DNA from 4 places in the Variovorax sp. PAMC28562 genome. Region 1 is predicted to be linked to each of the others. Evidence: predicted binding sites of a transcription regulator. Region 1 holds the regulator's gene; each other region holds the start of a gene.
The links. The regulator sigma-54, encoded in region 1, starts transcription at its own class of promoters, with help from an activator protein. The targets are predictions, from matches to a motif close to TGGCANGNAANCTGCTTT.

Region 1 (3,354 bases):
GGCTATGGGCCTGCAGGCCGAAGTGCTGCGGCAGCAACTGCGCGTCGGCGAAAGCGCCGCCGTGGTGCAAGGCTCCGTCGATGCGCTGTCACGGGCACAGCAGGCGCTCGAAGGCTTGACCAACCAGCTGCTCGAAATCGGTCGCATCGAGGCCGCTGCCGACCCGTTCACGTTGACCGCGGTCGCCCTCGCACCGCTGCTGAACGAGTTCGCACGGCAGGCCGGCAGCGGCCGGGTGCGGGTGCGTTGCCCGGCCGAAGCCATCGTGTGGACCGACACGGTGGCGCTGCGCCGCATCGTCGCCAATCTGGTCGACAACGCTGTCAAGTTCGCACCCAATGGCCGCGTGTTGCTGGCCTGTCGGCGCCGGCCGGGCGGCTGGCGCATCGAGGTGCGCGACAGCGGCATCGGCATTGCGCACGAAGCGCAGGAGCGGGTGTTCGGCGACTTCGAGCAGGTCGGGAACGTGGAGCGCAATCTACAGCGTGGGCACGGCCTGGGGCTGGCCATCGTGCGGCGCCTGGCGATGCGGCTGGGGGTCCAGATCACGCTGCGGTCGCTGCCGGGACGCGGCTCGGTGTTCGGCTTCACGCTGCCATCGGCCCCTCGCGATGGGCACCCCGACCTCACGGCACGCGCCGCGACCGCGGCGGCGACCAGCACCGCTGCGCTCGACGCCATGCCGCTCGCGCCCGGCTTGGCGGTGCTGGTGGTCGAAGACAACGCCGTGGTGGCCGACAGCCTCGCGGCCCTGCTGCGCCAATGGCAGGCGCTGCCACGCATCTACGAGAGCGCGGCCGAGGCGCTGGCGCTCGCCGACCTGCAGGCCATCGACGTCGCGCTGTGCGACATCCGCTTGCCGGGCAAGCTCGACGGCATCGACCTGGCGCGACGCCTGCAACTGCAAAAGCCGTCGCTCACGATCGCGCTGATCTCGGCCGATATCGATGAAGCGACGCTGCACCTGGCCCGCGAGCGTGGCTGGCATGCGTTGCGCAAGCCGGTGCAGCCGGCAGAGCTGCGCGGGATTTTGTTGCAGGCGCGGCGGTAAACCGACGCCTTAAAGGGCCTTGCGCAGATTCGCCGGTGCGATGCGCAGCGCTTCGCGGTATTTGGCGACGGTGCGCCGCGCACATTCGATCCCCTGCTCTTTCAGCATGTCGGAAATCTGGCTGTCCGACAGCGGCTTCTTGATGCTCTCCGCGCTCACGAGTTGCTTGATGAGCGCTCGCACTGCCGTGCTGGATGCATTGCCGCCGGTTTCGGTGCCGAGTGCCGAGCCGAAGAAGTACTTGAGCTCGACCGTGCCGTAAGGCGTCGACATGTACTTGGCCGTGGTCACGCGGCTGATGGTCGACTCGTGCAAGCCCAACTCGTCGGCGATCTCACGCAGCACCAACGGGCGCATGGCGAGTTCTCCGTGCACGAAAAAGCTTTTCTGCCGCTCGACGATGGCGTTGCTCACCCGCAGGATGGTGTCGAAGCGTTGCTGGATGTTCTTGATGAACCAGCGCGCCTCCTGCAGCCGCTGCGACAGCGCCTGGCTGCCCTCGCCCTTGTGCGCCTTGAGCGCGCCGGCGTAGATGTCGTGCACGCGCAGACGCGGCATCACGTCGGGGTTGAGCATCACGCGGAACTTGAGCGTCGCGCCGCGACCGGTGCGGGTGACGATCACGTCGGGCACCACGATGTTGCGTTCGACATCGACGAAGCGGCGACCCGGCTTGGGCTCCAGCTTGGCAATCATCTGCAGCGCGCTGCGCACTTCTTCTTCGTTGCTGCGTGCGAGCGTGGCCAAGCGTTTGAAGTCGCGCCGCGCGAGCAGTTCCATCGGCTGCTTGCAGATCAGGATCGCAGTCTTGCGGATCTGCTTTTCTTCGACGGTCTCGTTCTCATGGGCGAGCGCCTTCAGCTGGATCGCCAGGCATTCGCCGAGATCGCGTGCGCCGACGCCGACCGGCTCCAGGCTCTGCAACAGGCCAAGCGCCACCTGGAAGTGGTGGACGAGGCCGTCGAACTGGTCGTTGTCATCGCCTGCGAGGCCTGATGCCAGCGCTGGCAACGAGTCTTCGAGGTAGCCGTCGTCATTCAACGATTCGATCAAAAAACGCAACGCGGCCTGGTCGTTTTCGTTCAGCCGCAGGCTCAGCGCCTGTCGGTGCAGGAAGGATTGCAGCGACTCCTGGCTGCGCGCGAGCTCGGTGGCGTCGGTGCGCTCGCTGCCGTCGTTCGGACCCAGGTTGTTGCTGCTGGCGGGCGCCTCGCCGCCCCATTCGCCATCGTCCGGCGTCATCTCGACCGTGCCATCGCCGCCCCAGTCGGGCTCCTGGTCGGACATCTCGCTGGCCGGCGCTTCGGTCTCGCTGGCGGTCGTGGTGGTGCTCGCGCCGTCGGCGTTGGTCGCCAGCGCGCTCGGCGCGAACTCGCCGTCGCTCTCGCTCTGGCGGTCGCTGTCGTGCTCTTCACGCGGCGCCGGCGCGTCGGACACGTCGATGCCGAACTCTTCGCGTGCTGCTTCTTCGGCCGTGCGCTCCAGGAACGGGTTGTCGTCGAGCATCTGCTCGACTTCCTGGCTCAACTCGAGCGTGGACAACTGCAAAAGCCGGATCGACTGCTGCAGTTGCGGCGTGAGCGCGAGGTGCTGCGATACGCGCAGCGACAGGCCTTGCTTCATCCTGCGCGCTCTACATCCGGAAGTGTTCGCCGAGGTAGACGCGTCGTACCTCGGCGTTGTCGACGATCTCCGAAGGCGTGCCCTGTGCCAGAACTTGCCCGTCGCTGATGATGAAAGCGTGATCGCAGATGCCCAGCGTTTCACGCACGTTGTGGTCGGTGATCAGCACGCCGATGCCGCGCTCTTTGAGAAAGCTGATGATTCGCTGGATTTCGATAACGGCAATCGGGTCGATGCCCGCGAAGGGTTCATCCAGCAGGATGAAGCGCGGCTGCGTGGCGAGCGCACGGGCGATTTCGACCCGCCGCCGTTCGCCGCCCGACAGCGACAACGCCGGCGAGTTGCGCAAATGTTCGACGCGCAGATCGTTCAGCAGCTCGCTCAGCCGCTCTTCCATCCGTGCCTTCGATATCGGGACCGACTTGCCGGACTCGTCGGTGTCTAGCTGCAGCTCGAGCACGGCCCGCACGTTCTCTTCGACCGTGAGCTTCCGGAAAATCGACGCCTCCTGCGGCAGGTAGCTCAGACCCATGCGCGCGCGCTTGTGGATCGGCATGTGCGCGATAGGCTCGCCGTCGATGGTGATCTCGCCCGCATCAGCGCGAACCAGTCCGACGATCATGTAGAACGACGTCGTTTTTCCGGCGCCGTTCGGGCCCAGCAGCCCGACCACCTCGCCC
Region 2 (3,354 bases), 640 kb from region 1:
ATCGACGACGTCCTTGCTTGCGTAGGCGTCAGGGCCCATCCAGAACCAGACCATGTGCGCGATGGGCGCATAGCTGAAGGTGAACCACAGCACCATGAACAGCAGGATGCCGCCGAACTTGGCGCGCTCTGCGAAGGCACCGACGATCAGGCAGCAGGTGATGCCGGCGAACGTGGCCTGGAAGGCGGCGAACAGCAGTTCAGGGATATAGACGCCCTTGCTGAAGGTTGCGCCGGGTGCGAACACGCCGGTGGCCGGGTCGAAAATCCCCTTCATGAAGAGCCGGTCGAACCCGCCTACGAAGGCGTTGCCTTCCGTGAAGGCGAGGCTGTAGCCGTAGATGAGCCAGAGCAGCACGATCAGCGAGAACGTGACCATGACCTGCATCAGCACCGACAGCATGTTCTTGCTGCGGACCAGGCCGCCGTAGAACAGCGCCAGGCCCGGCACGGTCATCAAGATGACGAGCAGCGTGGACACCATCATCCAGCTGACATCGCCCTTGTCGAACTTGATGACAGGGGCGGCAGCGGCAGGCGCTGCAGCAGCGTCGGCTGCCGGAGTCGCAGCTGCTGCAGCGGCAGGTGCCGGAGCCGCTGGCGCAGCGCTGGCCGCGGGCGCAGCCGCTTCGGCGGCAGGCGCCGGGGTCTGCGCTTGCACCGAGGTGACAAACGCAGAGCCAGCGGCAAACACGCTCAGGCCGAGCGCGAGGGAGACGAGCAGTTTTTTCATTTCAGTTGTTCTTTCGTGCCTTGATCTCAGAGCGCTTCGCGGCCCGTTTCACCGGTGCGGATGCGAACAACCTGCTCGAGGTTGTAGACAAAAATCTTGCCGTCGCCGATCTTTCCGGTGCGTGCGGCACCCTCGACCGCTTCGATCACGCGCTCGACCAGCTCGTCGGAAACGGCGGCCTCGATCTTGACCTTGGGCAGAAAGTCGACAACGTATTCAGCGCCGCGGTAGAGCTCGGTGTGGCCCTTCTGGCGACCGAAGCCCTTGACCTCGGTCACGGTGATGCCCTGCACGCCAATGGCCGACAGTGCTTCGCGCACTTCGTCGAGCTTGAATGGTTTGATGATGGCTGTAACCAGCTTCATGATGTTCTCCTTGAGATAAAACCGGCGGGCGCGGCGGCAGGCGCCGCGCTTTCTAATTGGAGGTTCAGAACGTCTTGGTCAGCGTAGCAATGAACTGCGCCTTGTTGATCGACTGAGTTTGCACGCCGATCGGGCCAAAGCCCGGTTCCACGACCGCCAGGTAGGCATCTTTCTTGTTGGCACCGACCACCGCGCCGGCCAGCGACAGGCCACCGCCAAAGTCCCACGACGCGCCGACGTTGTAGTCGACGTAGCTCTTGTAGCCCGTGTTTTTGCGGATGTCGCTGCTCAGGCGCGTGTAGCCGACCGCGGCCTTCAACGTCAGGTGCGGAATCACTTCCTTGGCGTACGACAGGTTCAGGTAGCCGCTGTTGCGGCCCTTCAGGCCCGAGCCGTTGGCCGCGCCGGCAAAGCCGAAGTAGTCCTTGGACACGGTGTGCGAGTACTTCGCGGTGAAGGCGCCCAGGGCGTCGTCGCTGTAGGTGGCAGCGCCGTAGAGTTCTGTGGTGTTGCCCAGGTGGTTGCCCGGGTACACATAGGTCAGCACGCCGAAGTCGAGGTCGAACACGCCGACCTTCATCTTGTAGCCGCCGTAGATGTCCATCTCGATGCTGTTGCCCGAGAGCCAGTTGACGCTGGAATTCCAGTTGCCAACGTAGAAGCCGCTTTCGCCGAAGGCGTAGTCGAAGCCGCCCTGCACTGCAGGCTTGACGCCGCGCTTCTTGTACAGACCGTTGTGGCCGATGGCGTCCTGGTCCTGGCCGCGGAACTTGTAGTTCGTGGTCAGCGAGATGTTGGCGGTCAGGGGGGACGTGGCAGCTGGAGCCGGGTCGGCGGCAGGCGTCGTCTGGGCCAGAGCGGCACCCGTCGCGGTCAGAGCGGTGGCCAGGACAACCAGGGTCTTGGCGGCGGTACGGTGCATCATCGGGTAGCTCCTCGGGGCGTTATTTAAATGGATGGGAGCGAACCTCAAAGCAGGGAGCGTGCCAAAGTTCACGCAAGCCGGGAACCTGGGGAACGATTCCGAATCGCTTGCCGGGCAAAAGTTAATCAAACTGTTTCTGTCAGTTGGCCGCCCACCAACCGGCAGCAACGACCCCACAAAAGGATGGTGCACCATCTTGGGGAAAGGGAGTGAAATGAGTTTGTCTTTGGTGCAAAGCCGCGCTTTGCTGGGCCTGGAAGCTGCCAGCGTGACCGTCGAGGTGCATTTGGCGAACGGGTTGCCCAGCTTTGCGCTGGTCGGGCTGGCCGATGTGGAGGTCAAGGAAGCCCGTGAGCGGGTTCGCTCCGCGATCCAGAACGCCGGGCTCGACTTCCCGAACAACAAGCGAATCATCGTGAACCTCGCCCCGGCCGACCTGCCGAAGGACTCGGGCCGCCTCGATTTGCCGATCGCGCTCGGCATCCTGGCGGCCAGCGGTCAAATCGACAGTGCGCGGCTGGCCGGCCACGAGTTCGCGGGTGAGTTGTCCTTGTCAGGCCAGTTGAGGCCGGTGCGGGGCGCGCTGGCGATGGCACTCGCGCTGCACACCTGCGGTGTCGCGACGAAGCTGGTGTTGCCGACGGAAAGTGCGCGGGAAGCCGCACTGGTGCATGGCACCGAGGTCTATGGCGCGGCGCATCTGCTCGATGTGGTGCGTCAATTTTTGCCAGCCGACGCGACCGCACCAATAGATGCTCCGATCGACGGCTGGGCGCGCATGCTGCCGGCCGAGAGCGCCGCGCCGCCGCGGTACGCCGATTTATCCGACGTCAAAGGCCACGTCGGCGCCAAGCGGGCCCTTGAGATCGCAGCGGCGGGAAATCACTCGCTGCTGATGGTCGGCCCGCCCGGCTCGGGCAAGTCGATGCTGGCGCAACGCTTTGCCGGATTGTTGCCGGCGATGACGGTCGACGAGGCGCTCGAAAGCGCCGCCGTGGCCGGCCTCGGAGGCCGCTTCGCCATCGAGCGCTGGATGCAGCGGCCGACCTCGGCGCCGCACCACACCTCCAGCGCGGTGGCGCTGGTGGGCGGTGGATCGCCACCGCGACCGGGCGAGATTTCGCTGGCGCATCACGGTGTGCTGTTCCTCGACGAATTTCCCGAGTTCGCGCGCTCGGCGCTTGAAGCGTTGCGAGAACCGCTGGAGACCGGCACCATCACGATTGCACGCGCGGCCCGGCGCGCTGAATTCCCGGCGCGCTTCCAGCTGATCGCCGCGATGAACCCCTGCCCTTGCGGCTACCTCGGCTCCACGCTGAAAGCCTGCCGCTG
Region 3 (3,354 bases), 370 kb from region 1:
CCGCGCGTTCGGCGAGCGCACGTAGGCGTTGCGCAGCCCCGCACCCAGCGTCTTCGAAAAGCCGGTGATGTAGTAGGTGAGGTCGGGCGCCAGGCTGGCGAAGGTCGGTGGCACCTGGCGCGGAATCATCGCGTAGGCGTCGTCTTCGATGATCGGAATGGCGTAGCGCAAGGCGATGTCGGCCAGCGCTTCGCGACGCGCGCGAGAGATCGTCGCGGTGGTCGGGTTGTTGAGGGTCGGGTTGACGTAGAGCGCCTTGGGCTTGAGCGTTTTGCAGGCGTGCTCGAAGGCATCGCCCATCGGGCCTTCTTCGTCGAGCTGCAGCGCATGCAGCTGGATGCCCAACTGCGTCGAGATCGCCTTCACGCCCGGATAGGTCAGCGCCTCGACGCAGATCAGTTCGCCCGGTCGTGCGAGTTGCGAGAACACCGCCGCCAGCACGCTGTGGATGCCGGGGCATACCAGCATCTGGTCGAGCCGGCAATCGGGTACGCGCGGCCGCAGCCACTGCATGCCGGCCTCGCGGTCGCGCACGGAGCCGCCGAAGTCCTGGTAGCGCAGCAGATCCCACAGGTCGGAATCGGCCATCACGCGAGCGGCGCTCTCATGCATGCGTCCGAGCAGGCCGGCGTCCTGCGGCTCGGGCGGCAGGTTCATCGTCATCTCGGCACCGCTGCCGCCGCGCAAGGGCAGCGCGGGGCTGCTGCCGCGTATGAAGCTGCCGGTGCCCGAGCGCGAGTCGATGAGGCCGCGCTTGCGCGCCTCCGCGTAGCCGCGCGCCACCGTCGTGTAGTTGAGCCGCAAATCGACCGCGAGGTCGCGCAGCGTGGGGAGCTGGTCGCGCGCCGTCAGCCGGCCTGTGCGGATGTCGTCGGCAATCAGATCGGCGAGCAACAGGTAGGCGGGCTTGCTGCTCGTGTCGAGCTTGCGCTGCCAATGATGCGAGAGTTTGGTCATGTGTTGCTCATGGCGGGTTCACTGTGAGTTGATCGCATCCATTGATCGCATCGGATGCGATCGGTGATTGCGATTGGTGAACGCAGGTTCCGTGCCGACCAAAACGAGCCGTATGGAGCGCAGGCGAGCGATCAATGCCTCGAACGTGTGCATTCAAGTCCATTGATCGGGTGCATTGATCGCATCGAAAGCGCATCAACGGTGTGCATGGCGAGGCCTCGAAGGCTGTCTGCAGGGCGCACCCAGCCATTGAAAAGAGCGCCTGAAATTCTTTCGAGGTCCCGGATGGCGCACTGCGATTGATTGATTGCAGGTTGATCGCATCCACACGGGTTTCGAGTGGCACAAAGCGTGCGAATTCGAAGGGCGAGCAGCACATCGTCCCTCTCGTTTTTTAGTCCACTTTTCAACCGGAACACACCATGCCCAAAGTCACCAAAGCACCGAACGTCACTGGCGATCACCTTGTCGACTACGAAGAAAAAGTCTTCGAAGACGTCAAGGCCGAACCGGGCGAGAAGGCCCTGGTCACCTTCCACACCGTCGCCTTCGAAGGCTCGATCGGTTTCGTCAATCTGCTGCAGGCCACACGGCTGAAGCGCAAGGGTTTCGACACCACCATCCTGCTGTACGGCCCCGGCGTCACGCTCGGCGTGCAGCGCGGTTTCCCGACGCTGGGCGACGAGGCTTTCCCCGGTCATCAGAACTTCAACAAGCAGATCACCAAGTTCATGGAAGAGGGCGGCAAGGTCTACGCCTGCCGCTTTGCGCTGCAGGCCCTGTACGGCCATGGCGAAGGCTCGCTGATTCCGGGCATCGTGCCGATCAGCCCGCTCGACGTGCTCGACATCGTGCTGCTGCACCGCAAGGCCAACGCCTTCATCCTCGACACCTGGACCCTGTAAGCGTCGCGCTGCCATGACATCGCCACGCATCGTCCGCGCCGCAGCGGTACAGATATCGCCCGACTTCGAGAGCCATGACGGCACCCTGAACAAGGTGTGCGAGGCGATCGACGAGGCCGCGGGCAAGGGCGTGCAGCTGATGGTCTTTCCGGAGACCTTCGTGCCGTACTACCCGTACTTCTCCTTCGTGCAGCCACCGGTGCAGCAGGGGCCGGCGCACATCCGGCTGATGGAGCGGTCGGTGGTGGTGCCGGGCCCGGTCACGCTGGCCGTGGCGGAGCGGGCGCGGGCGCGCGGCGTGGTAGTGGTGCTCGGCGTCAACGAGCGTGACCATGGCAGCCTCTACAACACGCAACTGGTGTTCGACGCCGACGGCACGCTCGCGCTCAAGCGCCGCAAGATCACGCCGACGTACCACGAGCGAATGATCTGGGGCCAGGGCGATGCGGCCGGCCTCAAGGTGGTCGACACCGCCGTCGGCCGCGTCGGCGCGCTGGCCTGCTGGGAGCACTACAACCCGTTGGCTCGCTATGCGCTGATGGCGCAGCACGAAGAAATCCATTGCGCGCAGTTCCCCGGCTCCTTGGTCGGGCCGATCTTCGCGGAGCAGATGGAAGTGACCATCCGCCATCACGCGCTCGAGTCGGGTTGCTTCGTGGTGAACGCGACCGGCTGGCTGACCGATGAACAGATCGTCGCGATCACGCCCGACACCGGTTTGCAAAAGGCGCTGCGCGGCGGTTGCCACACGGCCATCGTCTCGCCCGAAGGCAAGCACCTCGCAGCGCCGCTGACCGACGGCGAAGGCATGGTCATCGCCGACCTCGACATGGCGCTGATCACCAAGCGCAAACGAATGATGGATTCGGTCGGTCACTACGCGCGGCCCGAACTGCTGAGCCTGGCGATCAACGAGCGTCCTGCCACGACCACGTTCGCCATGCCGGCCGCCGCCGAGCTTTCCAACGGTTCTTTCGGTTCTTCTTCTTCCACCGGACATCGCCATGACTACACCGACCGCAACGCCAACCTCTCCGTCGAGCCGGCAACTGATGACCGAGTTGCAGTCCTTCGGGTTGCGGCTGGTTGATCCTTCGGCCGGCGCGGCCAGCCGCCGCGGCGGTGCCGGCCCATCGGACCACAAGGCCGTCACGGTGGACGGTCACACGATCATGGTGCCGGTGCATACGTCGACCGCGTGGAACTCGCCCTTCACCGCGCAGGCACCCGACGCGCAGGGTATGAGCACCATCACGCGCGGTGCGATTCCCATCGCGAGCATCAGCTTCCCGAAGCAACCACGCTTCTATTCGATGCAGACTTTCGACGGCGTGCCCTACTCGCACATCGCGACGCTGCATGGCTCCGACGTCCTTGCGACAACGGTGCTGCAGACCTGCATCCGCTACGAGAGCCGCAAGAAGACCTGCAAGTTCTGCGCGATCGGGCAGTCGCTGGCAGCCGGTCGCACGGTGGCGCGCAAGACACCCGA
Region 4 (3,354 bases), 1.5 Mb from region 1:
GCAGTCGAACCACCAATTGGCTGTACAGCTCGCGCGCATAACTTGGGGGAGATCCGGTGTCAAAGATGTCGCCGGCGATGAGCACCGCATCCACCGCATGCTCATCGACTTGAAGCAGCAGCCAGTCGATCAGGCATTGATGCTCGGCCTGGCGGCTCTTGCCCATGAAATGCTGGCCCAGATGCCAGTCGGAGGTGTGAAGAATTCGCATCAGCTCTTGTTCCCTGTCGATCTGTGGCTCATTTTCACCAACTCATCTTTTGTACTCCTCCCGCCCCCCACCAACTCCTGCAGCATCACCAGCGCAGCAAGCGCGGCCCCGCGACAGCCCCGATCGCAATCGCCAGGACGATACCGCCCACGTACCAGACCGCCAGGAACGGCGCGGCCAGCTCCATGCAGTGCAGCGCATAGACGCTGCCGCCGATGCCACCCGCCAGTGCACCGGCTGCGGCGCCCGCAAGCGCAGGGCGGGTCGGCGCCAGGCTTCGCAGCGCGACGATCGCCGCGACGAACACCGGCAAGCCGATCAGACAGATGCTCAATGCGCAGGTCTTCCAGGTCTGCCCCATCAGCATCGGCATGCGTGCATCGGCGGGCGCGCCAAGCCAGGCGACGGTCGCCAGCAGCCACACACCCACCGCCGGGAGCACCGCAGCCCACCAGGCACTCCCCACCGGAACGCCGGGCCGCGCCAGCCTCTGCAGCATCACGAAACCGGCGACAGCGATGCAGGCCGGGAAAAGCAGCTTGAACCAGAACATCGGCCAGAACATGACCTCGACAAGATCACGCCGGAGGCCGTATTCGGCAAACAGGATCACCAGCGACAGCGGCAAGCCGACGGCCACCGCCCAGGTCATGCGCCGCGACGCCGCATGCCGTGGCACGGGCGCCACGCCATTGGCGAGCATCGTCACGAGATCGTCGGTCTTCATGGCGCGCTCCTGAATCGTGCAGCCAGCGCCTTCAGGCCGCGGTGCACGTTGACCTTGACGGCCGACTCCGACATGCCGATGAGCCGCGAGGTCTCGGCGACCGACAGCCCTTCGAGCTTGACGTGGACGATCGGCAGGCGTTGCCGGTCGGGCAGCGTGGCGAGCAGGCCGCCGAGGTCGCGCCGGGCATCGCTGGCATCGGTGGCCGAGGCTGCGAACACCTCGATCTCGTCGTCGAGCGGAACGTGCAAGGCCTCGCGGCCCGACTTGGCGCGCAGCAAGTCGATCATCTTGTAGCGGGCAATGGCGTGAACCCAGGCCGTCAGGGGCTGGTCGGACTGGTACGTGTGACGCTGGTTGTGCATTGCGAGCAGGCATTCCTGTACGAGGTCTTCGACCTCATCGGGCCAGCCGAACAGGCGCTTGCCCAAAAACGCGCGAAGGTGCGCGCCGAGTTTCGACAGGAACGCGTGGTACGCCGCGGCGTCTCCGGCAAGTCCACGAAGGAACAAGTCACGAAGGACGGTCTCGACCGTTTCGCCGGCATTGGCGCCGCGCACACCCGTCGCGCTGTCCCTTGTTATTCGTGGCATGGGGTGGAACGGTTACGGCACTGGCGAAAAAAGAGGTCTAAGAATTGTGCCGTGCGCTGGCTTGCCAGTTCACAAGGGGGTCGCTACATTGATGTTTTTGAGGGCTTGCAATGTCTGTTGATGCCGTTTCGATTCCTTCTCTTGTTCCCGCTGCGTCCGCTGTTTCCGGTCCTCCGTCGCTGATGTTTTCTCTTTCGCCCGACATTGCAGTTTCCGTCGACATCCCCGTTGGCGGCGCCTTGCCCTCACCGCTGCCGGCCGTCCCTGCAGCACCAGCTCAACGCCACATCCGGCTCACCTCGCACAGTGGCGGCTTCGGCGCGCTGCCCATCCATTGGGCAGCGGCCAGCGCGGCCGAACGCGGTCCGGTCGTCGGCACCACGACCTCGCGCGCGCACCGCAACGTCATCGGCACCCACAGCGGCTCGTACAGCGTGTATCGCGCGCTCGCCGTCGCGGCCGGCGCACTCAAGCGCGAGCATCGCGCCGACCTGACCAACACCGCGCCGACAGACCTCATCGGCCCCTACCCGCAGTGGAGCGAGCCCGGCAAGATCGTCTCGCTTGACCCTTGGGGCGCGCTGGTGGCCGATGTGTTTTCGGGCGAGCTCGCGGCCGGCTACGACATTCGTCCGACCATCGCGATCACGCAGGCCCACGTCATCCTGCCGGAGGTAATCGAGGCGCTGCAAAGCGGACGCCTCAAGGCCGACGGCAAGTTCCTGACCGCCGGCGGTGCCGCGATGGTGACCAAGGCGGCGATCGAGCCCGTCTGGTTTTTGCCAGACGTTGCCAGGCGCTTCGGTTGCAGCGAAACCGATCTGCGCCGCACGCTGTTCGAAGAGACCGGCGGCATGTACCCCGAGCTGGTCACGCGCTCCGATCTTGAAGTGTTCTTGCCACCCATCGGCGGACAGACGCTCTACATCTTCGGCAACCCGCGCGACCTGGCGAATCCGGAGGTCGAACTCACCGCGCGCATCCACGACGAGTGCAACGGCTCCGACGTGTTCGGCTCCGACATCTGCACCTGCCGACCGTATTTGACCCATGCCATCGAGGAATGCATTCAGGGCGCGCAACGGGGCGGCGTCGGGCTGGTGGCGTACTCACGCAAGGAGGGCCGGGCATTGGGCGAGGTCACCAAGTTCTTGGTCTACAACGCGCGCAAGCGCCAGGTCGGCGGCGACACGGCAGACCAGTATTTCGCGCGGACGGAATGCGTGGCCGGCGTACAGGACATGCGCTTTCAGGAGCTGATGCCCGATGTCTTCCACTGGCTCGGCATCCGGAAGATTCACCGGCTGGTTTCGATGAGCAATCTCAAGTACGACGCCATCACCGGCTCCGGCATCGAGATCGGCGAGCGAGTCAACATTCCGGACGACCTGATCCCGGCCGACGCGAAGGTCGAGATGGACGCCAAGAAAGCCGCCGGCTACTTCACACCAGGCCATGTGCCCAATGCCGATGAGCTGAAGCAGGCCAAAGGTCGGGGGCTCGCGCAATGAGCCGCGACAACTATGGCGTCGACCCCGAGCGGCCGACACACAACGCAGCCGTTCGAAGTGCGGACGCGGAAGGCCATGTCGATCCGATCGTCGAGCTGACCGACGACAGCAGTCATGCGGCGGGCGCTGCGGCGCTGTTGCGCACCACGGCGGCTGTCCGCGAACGCTCGGCCGCCTTGTTGGCACGCGCGCGGCGCGGCGAGTCGGCGTGGTTCACCATCGGCAACGACAGCACCATCGAAGATGCGGCACGGGCCGTGGCAGAAGTAACGCTCGAACGATACCCGTGGGACACGATTCCGTACCACAGCC

Region 2: the regulator sigma-54 is predicted to act here: its motif matches at 2,069-2,086, upstream of H7F36_RS06400 (TorF family putative porin).
Region 3: the regulator sigma-54 is predicted to act here: its motif matches at 1,298-1,315, upstream of H7F36_RS01735 (MSMEG_0572/Sll0783 family nitrogen starvation response protein).
Region 4: the regulator sigma-54 is predicted to act here: its motif matches at 1,536-1,553, upstream of H7F36_RS18420 (GTP cyclohydrolase II).

The regions. Positions count from the first base shown of each region.
Region 1 is NZ_CP060296.1:718,233-721,586, forward strand. Features, by position in the region: gene H7F36_RS03480 (hybrid sensor histidine kinase/response regulator) at 1-1,051, shown strand, start outside; gene H7F36_RS03485 (RNA polymerase factor sigma-54) at 1,061-2,674, opposite strand; gene lptB (LPS export ABC transporter ATP-binding protein) at 2,685-3,354, opposite strand, start outside.
Region 2 is NZ_CP060296.1:1,355,425-1,358,778, reverse strand. Features, by position in the region: gene H7F36_RS06410 (ammonium transporter) at 1-732, opposite strand, end outside; gene glnK (P-II family nitrogen regulator) at 759-1,097, opposite strand; gene H7F36_RS06400 (TorF family putative porin) at 1,162-2,022, opposite strand; gene H7F36_RS06395 (YifB family Mg chelatase-like AAA ATPase) at 2,237-3,354, shown strand, end outside.
Region 3 is NZ_CP060296.1:347,712-351,065, reverse strand. Features, by position in the region: gene H7F36_RS01740 (PLP-dependent aminotransferase family protein) at 1-957, opposite strand, end outside; gene H7F36_RS01735 (MSMEG_0572/Sll0783 family nitrogen starvation response protein) at 1,380-1,862, shown strand; gene H7F36_RS01730 (Nit6803 family nitrilase) at 1,876-2,952, shown strand; gene H7F36_RS01725 (MSMEG_0568 family radical SAM protein) at 2,915-3,354, shown strand, end outside.
Region 4 is NZ_CP060296.1:3,922,342-3,925,695, forward strand. Features, by position in the region: gene sbcD (exonuclease subunit SbcD) at 1-211, opposite strand, end outside; gene H7F36_RS18410 (DUF1109 domain-containing protein) at 297-938, opposite strand; gene H7F36_RS18415 (sigma-70 family RNA polymerase sigma factor) at 935-1,531, opposite strand; gene H7F36_RS18420 (GTP cyclohydrolase II) at 1,642-3,042, shown strand; gene H7F36_RS18425 (URC4/urg3 family protein) at 3,039-3,354, shown strand, end outside.